Regions from separate parts of the Paenarthrobacter sp. OM7 genome, predicted to be linked through region 3. Evidence: riboswitches for the same ligand, from Rfam matches in the RefSeq annotation. Region 3 holds a riboswitch; each other region holds the start of a gene.
What was found. A riboswitch is a leader RNA that binds a small molecule or an ion and turns the genes downstream of it on or off. The one in region 3 is predicted to bind cyclic di-AMP.
Positions count from the first base shown of each region.

Region 1 (3,270 bases), 640 kb from region 3:
GCCGCCGCGCGTCCGGCCCCGCTGCTGAGCTGCGGCCAGCCCGCGTCGTATCGGAGATCCGGCCACGCGACACCGAACGCCAGGTGCGTCGCCGCAAGAGCCCGTTGCGCCAGGTTGCCGATTTCGCCGCAGCCAGTGGTGTAGGGCAAAAGGCCGGAGTTGCGCTTGCCGCCACCGGACTTGCCCTGACTGTCGGTCTGCCGGCCACCAGCCCGGTCATGGCAACCTCGGAATCCGGTCAGACCGAGTCGGCCCTGGCCGTCACCGGGGGCAGCCAGCCCGAGGTTTCCGCCGCTGCATCAGCCAAGATCGACTTCAGCCGTGCTGCGGTAGCTACCGCCGCCGACCCCGACGGCAAGCTGAAGCAGCTGCTCAGTGCGCAGTCCGCCGACAGCATCCAGCGTGCCTCGTCCACGGGCACCATGGCCAGCCCCCTGGACACCCTGACCACGGCTTCCCCGTTCGGCTACCGCATCAGCCCCCTCACAGGTGGTGCCGGTGACTTCCACCGCGGCCAGGACTTCGTGGCCCAGTGCGGCACCGCCGTCCATGCCGCGGCCAGTGGCAAGGTCACCTTTGCCGGATGGCACGAGTACGGCGGAGGGAACCGCGTGGTGGTAGACCACGGCAACGGCCTTGAGACCACGTACAACCACTTGTCGTCCTTCACCGTCAAAGTAGGCCAGACGGTCAGCCGCGGCGACACTGTAGCGCTGAGCGGCACCACGGGCGCCTCCACCGGCTGCCACCTCCACTTTGAAGTACAGGTCAACGGTGAAGTTGTTGACCCCATGGGCTGGCTCTAAGTCCAGTTGATGGTTGTCTCTCGCATTCGTGACACACCCCGTGACCTGAATGTGACATTCGCGTTCAACTGTTGTACCGTACAAAGCGCATCGGCTTTTTAGGGGGCCGGTGCACTTGAGTGGATTGCCTAGCTCTGCCACCACTCGAGGTCCGTTCGCATAAATCGTCTGGCAGGGGCGGGGGAACCACTTCTGGTCTTCGCAAGAAGGCCTTGGGGTTAAGTCGCAAAGCTTCCTTGAAGCAGCGTGGCCGGATGACTCCCATCCGAATCCGACAGCTCACCTCGCAGGCATTGGGAGAGGCTACCTTCGTGTCATCACGCACTACCCCTGCGCGCCACCGCGCCGAATCGGTTCGTACGAACCCCTTGAACACGCTTTCCAAGGCTGTTTCATCCAACGCCGGTACCGTTGGCCGTCAGGCCGTCGTACTGGCAGCAGCCTCAGGCCTCGTCCTCAGTGTCGGTCTGCCGGCCCAGGCAGCGGACACCGACGTTTCCAAGTCGGAAGCCTCCAGCACCCAGCAGATGGTCACCACTGCGGTAGTCACCGCAGAGCCCACCGCCACCGTTTCCTTCGAGAGCCCCGTAGTGGCCACCAAGGAAGCTCCCAAGGTTGTGCAGCGCGCTTCGCAGACCACCCAGCGCACCGCGGCCAACGGCAACCAGGCCACCGCAGGCGCCGTGACTGCGAAGTCGTCCGAAGCCAAGGATGCTGCTTCCAGCGCCGCCGCTTCCGGCCTCGCCGCGATCGCCTACACCGGAATCGGCCACCCTTACGTTTGGGGCGGCACCACGCCCAACGGATGGGACTGCTCCGGCTTCACCCAGTGGGTCTACGCCCAGGCCGGCATCAGCATCCCGCGCGTCAACGCCTGGACGGCCATGAAGCCCACCAGCACTCCTGTCCCCGGTGACCTGGTCATGCAGAACGGTGGAGCACACGTAGGCATCTACGTTGGCAACGGCATGATGATCAGCGCATTGAACCCGGGACAGGGCACGCTCCTGCACTCGGCTGCCTCCACGGGCACGTCCTCCTTCTTTACCCTCCGCTAGAAACAATCCGGTTCGGGGTTCGCCAGCATGCCCCCAAGTGCTGGCGCGCCAATGAGCCGCGTGTACCCCAACTGCACGCGGATACGAAAAGAGAAAACCATGACCAGTGCATCCAAGGTTGCACGGCATCGCGCTGAGGCCCCCAAGACCAGCTCGCTTGCCGTGATCGCCAAGGCCGTCAGTGAAAACGCCGGCGGCGTCGGCCGCCAGGCGGCTGTTATTGCCGCAGCTTCAGGCCTGGTCCTGACCGGCAGTGTTGCTGCCAACGCGGCCGACACCACCGTGGACCGTGAGTCCACCGCGACGTCCACCCTTGACGTCCAGTCGGTAGTCCAGGCCACCATCGCTGCGGACTCCACCGTTGCCATCTCCTACGAGCGCCCCGTGGTCACCACGGTGCAGGCTCCGGCCCCCGTAGAGAAGAAGGCTCCTGCGAAGGCAGAAACCAAGAAGGCAGCAGAAAGCACGGCAACTGCTGGCAACGCCACACTGGCCGTCAACACCGCGGCTCCTGAGGCAAAGGCTCCGGCCGCTGCAAGTGGCTTGGGTGCTGCAATTGCCGCTGCCGCCTATGCGCAGCTCGGCGTCACCCAGGACTGCACCATGCTGGTAACCAACTCCCTGGCAGCTGTTGGCATCAACTTCCACGACTGGCCGGCCGGCTACCTCTCCCTCGGCCGCACGGTCAGCGCAGCGGAAGCGAAGCCGGGCGACCTCGCCTACTACGCCAACGGCGGTCTGGCCGGACAGGCCCACATCGCTGTATACGTCGGCAACGGCCAGGCAGTCCACGGTGGATGGAACGGATCCACCACGGCACTGTTCAGCGTCAACGTAGGCTCCGGCCCGGTTTTCATCCGCGTGAACGGCTGATCCAGCCTTTGGTTTTGACAGCAACACCCCGCAGGCTCAGGCCGGCGGGGTGTTCTGCTTTTAAGGGACGGATTCGGCTCCACGCCTCTTAACCTCGCATGAACTCTTGGCGACACTGCACGGGAAACGACGGAAAAATTCGTTGATACGGCATATGAGTGCTTACCCTTATCTTGTCGATCCACAGCCCGTACAAGCAGAGGGCAGCCGGCCCTCGTGCCCCTGACGGGTGCGGCCGTGAAGAGGTACGTGCATGCGCACACTCGTTCTGAATGCTGGATATGAACCGCTGGCGGTAATAACATTCCGCCGGGCGCTGGTCCTTGTGTTGACTGGGAAAGCTAGCGTAGTGGCCGAAGGCGACGAGCCTGTCGTCGGGCCACAGGAGATTCTCGGACGCCCCTCCGTGATCCTCCTTAACCGCTACATCCGTCCCCGGTACAACAGGATTACCGCCGTGAGCCGACGCGGGGTCCTTCGCCGCGACGGCCATCGCTGCGCCTACTGCGGGAAAACAGCCCACACCATAGACC
Region 1 covers NZ_CP123579.1:1,127,289-1,130,558, forward strand. The annotation lists gene QEH68_RS05275 (M23 family metallopeptidase) at 1-806, shown strand, start outside; cyclic di-AMP (ydaO/yuaA leader) riboswitch at 932-1,113, shown strand; gene QEH68_RS05280 (C40 family peptidase) at 1,118-1,864, shown strand; gene QEH68_RS05285 (NlpC/P60 family protein) at 1,964-2,737, shown strand; gene QEH68_RS05290 (HNH endonuclease) at 2,991-3,270, shown strand, end outside.
Region 1: linked by a shared signal. The riboswitch ahead of QEH68_RS05280 (C40 family peptidase) and the one ahead of QEH68_RS02400 (NlpC/P60 family protein) in region 3 are both predicted to bind cyclic di-AMP.

Region 2 (3,270 bases), 420 kb from region 3:
GGCGCCTTTGATCCCATGGAGGAAGCCATAGCCGTGGCCCACGATCGCGGAGCCTGGGTGCACGTGGATGGCGCTTTTGGTTTATGGGCCGCTGTCAGCCCGACGCTGCGGGCCCGCCTGGCCGGAGTGGAAGAAGCAGATTCCTGGGCCACGGATGCCCATAAGACCCTGAATGTTCCTTACGACTGTGGCTTGGCAATCGTCGCGAGGCCGGAAGCCTTGAGGCGTGCTTTCAGTGTTCACACGAGTTACCTCATTGCCACGGATGCCGGTCCGGGAGATCCTTTCGAGAAAGTGCCTGAGATGTCCCGCCGTGCCCGGGGCATCCCTGTGTGGGCGGCGCTGAGGCAACTGGGCCGTAACGGGGTGATCTCCATGGTGGAGCGGCTCGCTGCAAACGCCCGCGCGTTGGCCGAGGGGCTCGCCGCGATCCCGGGCGTCGAGGTGCTCAACGACGTCGTGTTCACGCAGGTATCGGTGAGCTTCGGCAGTGATGACCGCACACACCGTGTCACGCAACGGCTGATGGCCGAGGGCGCGGTGTGGATGTCCGGGTCCTCCTGGCGTGGCCGTGAAATCCTCAGGATTTCGGTGAGTAACTGGACCACGGATGCAGGGGATGTTGCTGCGTCCATCGCGGCGGTGCGCAGCGCGTTGGAAGCCGAACCGGAGTCTGTGTAACGCGAAAACCGCGCCGGTTCCCGCCATCCGCTCCAGTCTGTACTGGTGCGGGCGGCGGCAACCGGCGCGGTAATCAAGCAGTCTGGCTTAGTACCAGTTGTTGGCCAAGTGGAAGCCCAGGGCGGCCGACGGGGATCCGTAGCGTTCCTTGATGTAGTTCAAGCCCCACTTGATTTGGGTCTGGTAGTTGGTCTGCCAATCAGCGCCCGCGGTTGCCATCTTGCTAGCCGGCAGCGACTGGACAATGCCGTAAGCACCGCTGGAAGCGTTGGTGGCGGTCGTCCTCCAGTTGGATTCCTTCTCCCACAGGGTGTTCAGCGCAGTCATTTCGCTGGCGCTCCAGCCGTAGTTGCCAAGGATGCTGGCAGCGTAGGCTTTGGCAGCGGCGGGATCGTCCACGGCCTTGGGGGCGGCAGCAGCAGCTGCAGCTTCGGCAGCGGCGGCGGCAGCAGCGGCGTCGGCGGCCTGCTTGGCTGCAGCATCAGCGGCGGCCTTTTCAGCGGCGGCCTGGTCGGCAGCGGCCTTCTCGGCGGCGGCCTTTTCAGCGGCGGCCTGGTCCGCCGCGGCCTTCTCGGCTGCGGCCTTTTCGGCTGCGGCTTTGTCCACGGCTGCCCTGTCAGCGGCGCCCTTTGCAGCGGCTGCATCCAAGGAAGCGGAGATTTCAGCTGTCTTGTTGTTGCTGACCTGGGCATTCGCCTGGGTCTCTGCAACGCGGCTTACCTCGGGAAGGGTCAGGGCGGCGTTGGCAGCAGTACCGAGCGATGCAACGCCCAGCGCAGCAGCTACAACACCGGCAACAACCGACATGCGGTGGCCGGACTTGCCCTGGCGGGCAGCGTTCTTGAGGACAGCCTGCGACTTGGTCAACGGTGCGTTGTGCTCATCGCGGTGACGCGCGGAAGGGCGCGTCTGATCATTAAATTCAGACATGTGTGTTTACCTCTCAGCGCCTGCGGAGTTAGCTGTCGGGTTCGGATGAGGTCATCCGGCCGCGCATCACGCTGCGGCTTCACCCCAAGGGTCCGGCATAAATGCCTGGTCCCGGAGACTCTGGGTCCCCCGTCTCTGCCTCGGAGTAAGTACGGACTCCGGGAAGTGGCAGAGCTCGGCGCATCCCGGATGTGGGCCAGTTGGGGCGACCCACCCTTTCGACGGTACAGGAGGAATTCGTAGAAGTCACATTTAGGTAACAGAGATCACGACGACGGTGAGTCGCCTTGCTGGGTTCGTAACTTCTGTTCGGTGGCGACGGCAGGGAATCGAAGGGTGAATTCCGTGCGCCCTGGACGGGACGCCACGTGCACGCTGCCGCCGTGAGCTTCCACGATGGATTCAACGATCGACAGACCCAGCCCGGACGTGCCCTCGGACCCCGATCTCGCAGCGTCGGCGCGGGCAAAACGGGAGAAGATCCGGCCCTGGAAATCCTCTGGAATGCCGGGCCCGTTGTCCGTTACGGTCACCACTGGGCTGCCGTCCGCGGAGAGCATCACGCTGGTGACCACCGTGGTGCCGGCATCGGTGTGTTTACGGGCGTTGGAGAGAAGATTGGCCAGGACCTGGTGCAGTTGCGTAACGTCGCCGCGGACCGTGACGGGTTCATCCGGGAGTTGGAGTTGCCAAATCTGGTCCGGTGCCATGATTTTCTCGTCGCTGACAGTTTCAATCACCAACTGGGTGAGGTCCACGTCCGTGATCTTGAGCGCCTGGCCTTCGTCCAGCCTGGCAAGCAGCAGCAGATCCTCCACCAGGGTGGTCATCCGTTCGGACTGGCTCCGGACGCGTGCCAGCGACTTTCGGCCGTCATCGGTGAAGTTCTCGGTCATGCTCAACAGTTCGGTGTAACCGCGGATGGCCGTAAGCGGCGTTCGAAGTTCGTGCGACGCGTCCGCGACGAACTGGCGCACCTTGGTTTCGCTTTCCTGGCGGGCTTCCAAAGCACTGGAGACGTTGTTCAGCATCTGGTTGAGGGCATGGCCAACGCTGCCGACTTCGGTTCCGGGATGGGCGGCCGACGGCGGGACCCGCACCGCAAGTGCCACCTCACCGGCGTCGAGAGGGAGGCGGGAAACTTTGGTGGCTACCTCGGAGAGCTGCTCCAATGGACGCATGGTCCGCCGGATGATTACCGTTCCCGCGAGGCCGATCACAGCCAGTCCGCCGAGCGACACCAGAACCATGGTCCACACCAGCGAGGCCTCGGCGCTTTGCTTGTCCGCGAGAGGCAGTCCCGTCACGATCACGTCGCCGGCAGTTTCGACGGCCACGAGCCGGTAATCCCCATAGGAGAGCGATCGGTCCACAGGCCGGTTGTCCCGGGGCAACGACAGCAGAATCTGTTTGTCGTCCGCCGTGAGTTCGGCCCGCTTGCCGGAGGCCTCAATAACGCCTGGATTGATCACGGTTGTTCCATCGATCCGTGCGTTCAGCGTTCCAGCGGCCTGGCCGCGCGCTTCCAGCGGGTCCGGCCTTCCGGAGGGGGAGGACGGAAAGTTCGACGGCGGCCTGCCGAAGCTGGTCGCGCGGCTTGACGCCTGCTCCAACTGCCGGTCGAGCTGCTTGTTGAACACCATGTCCATGGAGGCGTAG
Region 2 covers NZ_CP123579.1:911,567-914,836, forward strand. The annotation lists gene QEH68_RS04300 (aminotransferase class V-fold PLP-dependent enzyme) at 1-681, shown strand, start outside; gene QEH68_RS04305 (hypothetical protein) at 769-1,611, opposite strand; cyclic di-AMP (ydaO/yuaA leader) riboswitch at 1,617-1,802, opposite strand; gene QEH68_RS04310 (HAMP domain-containing sensor histidine kinase) at 1,878-3,270, opposite strand, start outside.
Region 2: linked by a shared signal. The riboswitch ahead of QEH68_RS04305 (hypothetical protein) and the one ahead of QEH68_RS02400 (NlpC/P60 family protein) in region 3 are both predicted to bind cyclic di-AMP.

Region 3 (3,270 bases):
CACTCCGAGAGGGTGGGAGCCACGAGGGACCAGCCGCGCGGGTTGACGTTCTTGCCGTCGAAGCTGGGGCCGATGTGGAGGGTGAACTCGAGGATGGCTGCCAGTGCCGTGGAGACCACGATGCCGATGAGGATGGCGCCGCGGACCTTGCGGACCACCAGGGCGATGGTGAGGATGAGGCCCACTGCGAACACCAAGGTAGGCCAGCCCATGAGCTTGCCATCCACGCCCAGGCCCAAGGGAACCGTGGTGCCGGCGGCGTCGGGAATCCGGCGCACAAAGCCTGCGTTGACCAGGCCGATCAGTGCAATGAAGAGGCCGATGCCCACCACGATCGCCGTTTTCAGCGCTTCCGGCACGGCTTTGAACACGGCAGTACGGAAACCGGTCAGCACCAGGATGAGCATGGTGATGCCGGAGAGGACCACGAGGCCCATCATGTCCGGCCAGGTGAGTTCCGGGTGCGAGGCGACCGTGACGGCAACGAAGGCGTTGACGCCCAGCCCGGTTGCAACGGCGAACGGGTGCTTGGCCCACGCGCCCATGAGGATGGTCAGGATGCCCGCCACGAAGGCCGTCGTGGCTGCGACGGCTGTGAAGCCGAGGGATGCCCCACTGGAATCCGCCCCGGAGAGAATCAGCGGGTTCAACACCACGATGTAGCTCATGGCGAAGAACGTTGCGAAGCCGCCACGAATTTCCCGCGAGTACGTGGATCCACGTTCAGTAATTTTGAAGTAGCGGTCTACTGCAGAACCTTGCTTAAGCATGAAAGACTCCGGGGATCGGGGGGAGTGTGCCCTCAAATCCTATGCGGTCCGGTGCAGGCGCTCCGGACGATTCGCCTAGTCTGTAAGGAAGCCAACACTAGGAGAAACCGCCCCATGCGTACCATCCGCCCGCTTCTGGCCGCCGTCGTCGCTGCTCTTGCCTTCGCGTCCGCCCTGCTGTTTACTGCGGCGCCGGCGTCTGCCCACGACGTCGCTGAATCCACGACGCCGGCCAGTGGCACCAGCGTCACGGACGTCCCGGCGTCGGTTTCCATCACGTTCAACAACCGGCCGCTCGCCATCGGTTCGGGCGTCACGGTCACTGCGGGCGGCGAAAACTGGGCCGACGGCCCGGTGGAAATCATCGATAACCAGGCGGTCCAGAAGCTGCGCGAAGGCGCTCCGGCAGGCGAATACACGGTGGTCTGGCGCGTCGTCAGCAGCGATTCGCACCCCATCGAGGGCACCTTTACCTTCACGGCCACCGCAGGAAGCACGACGACGGCCAGCGGCCCGGCGGCAGCCTCTCCGTCCGCATCGGCTCCGTCCGCTTCGACACCTTCGGCGGCGGTGCCGACGGCGGGAACCGCGGCCCCGGGCACTGCGGCGTCGGGAACCGGCAACAGTGAGCCCGCGGCCGACGCCTCCCAGCCCTTCCCATGGAGCATCGTGGGCCTGGCGGTTGTTGCTGTTGGTCTCGTTATTTTTCTGGCTGTTACTGCCCGCAGGAAACTGGCTGCTTCGAACGACCCTGAGGGCCCTTCTCCCGCGGAATAACGGGGTTTTCTACGTAGCTGCGAAGATCTCGAAACGGTTACTGCGACACGCCAGAAGCGTACTTCTCGTTACTTAAATGTGACTTCCGCGTGATCATCGCGTACGGTGGTACCTGTGCCTGTTCCACGTAGCGGGCACTTCCGGTCTGATTGCCTAGCTCTGCCGCAGTCCGGAATCCGTTCGCAGACAAACCTTACGGCAGAGACGGGGAACCCATTTTGGGCCGCTTTCGAGCGTGCCTTGGGGTGAAGTCACGATGCTTCCGCTGAACAGCGGGAGATAGTGGCCGGGTGACTCCCATCCGAATCCGACAGCTAACCTCGCAGGCATCGGGAGAGGCTCTTTCATGTCTTCACGCATTCTTCGCGGCCGTCGTAAGGCGGACAGCGTACGTCCTAATCCGTTCATCTCCATCTCCAAGGCAGTTGCCAGCAACGCTTCCGGCGCTGGCCGCCAGGCAGCTGTTATCGCAGCAGCCTCGGGCCTTGTGTTGACCGGCTCCATTGCAGCTCACGCTGCTGAAGCTCCGGTTCAGCGGGATTCCAGCCCGGCCACGGTCGCTGAGACCGTTTCGGCCGACGCTCCCACCCAGGTTGTTACCGCCCTGGCTACGGCTACGGTCAACTTCGAGCGCCCCGCTGTTGCTTCCGTTGCAGCTCCGGTTATCGAAAAGCCTGCACCGGTTGCTCCGGCTCCTGTCGCCAAGAAGGCAGCAGTCACCACTGCCGCCGCCAAGGCTCCTGTTGCCAAGGCTGCTGCAGCCGCTCCGGCCGCTGCTGCTCCCGCTCCTGCGGCTGCTGCTGCTCCGGCTGTTGGTGGCGTCAATGCCGCCATGGTTGCCTCGGCTTACGCCCAGATCGGCATCATGCAGGACTGCACCGCCATGGTGGAGCGCGCACTCGGCTCCGCAGGCATCCCCGTTGGCGACCTCGGTCCCATGCAGTTCATGAACTACGGCAAGGTTGTCAGCTCACCCCAGCCCGGTGACATGATCGTCCAGTCCGGCCACGTCGCCATCTACATCGGCAACGGCCAGGCCATCAGCGGTGGCATCAACGGCAACCAGACGGGTATCCACCCGATCAGCTGGTTGACCGCAACGGGTCCCCTGACCTACGTACGCGCTGGCGCATAAGCCTCACGCTTCAGTTCAAAGGCCGGTGTCTTCGAAGAGTTCATCTTCGAGGGCACCGGCCTTTGGCGTTAAGTTATGTGCGGAATAGTTCGCAGCCAGGTTTGATCTGCTAAGCGGTGGCGATGCCCGGCCCTGCAGGGAGGGCCACCTTGGACGATATCGCCTGGCCTACAGCCTTTGCCTGCCGAAGTACTTCCTTCGGTGTGGGCGTAATGAGCTCGCCGACTCCTACAAGGTGCATCCCGACGGCCCGCATTGCGGCTACCAGGTTTTGGCCGATCGCTATGCCGAGTTCCGCCAGCATTCGGCGCAATTGGCTCTGTGCGCAGCGCGTGACCACAATATGGTCGGCCAGAAGAACACCGTTGGCAGTGTGGACGGCCCACTGGCGGCGGGTGGACTCGAGGGGGCCGGAGGCGTGGAGCCCCGTCCTGAGCCCGGCAGTGGTCATGCTGGCGGCCAGTCCATAGCCGATCTGTTGGGAAGGGTCGGAGCCAAGGAAATCGAGGCGGACAGCCCGTGTGGTGCTGCGGACATCCAGGTGATGGCTTGCGGCGTAGTTCCGCAGGTGGCGGAGGATCTCGTTGC
Region 3 covers NZ_CP123579.1:487,411-490,680, forward strand. The annotation lists gene QEH68_RS02390 (NCS2 family permease) at 1-770, opposite strand, end outside; gene QEH68_RS02395 (copper resistance CopC family protein) at 885-1,547, shown strand; cyclic di-AMP (ydaO/yuaA leader) riboswitch at 1,698-1,890, shown strand; gene QEH68_RS02400 (NlpC/P60 family protein) at 1,894-2,682, shown strand; gene QEH68_RS02405 (FAD-dependent monooxygenase) at 2,792-3,270, opposite strand, start outside.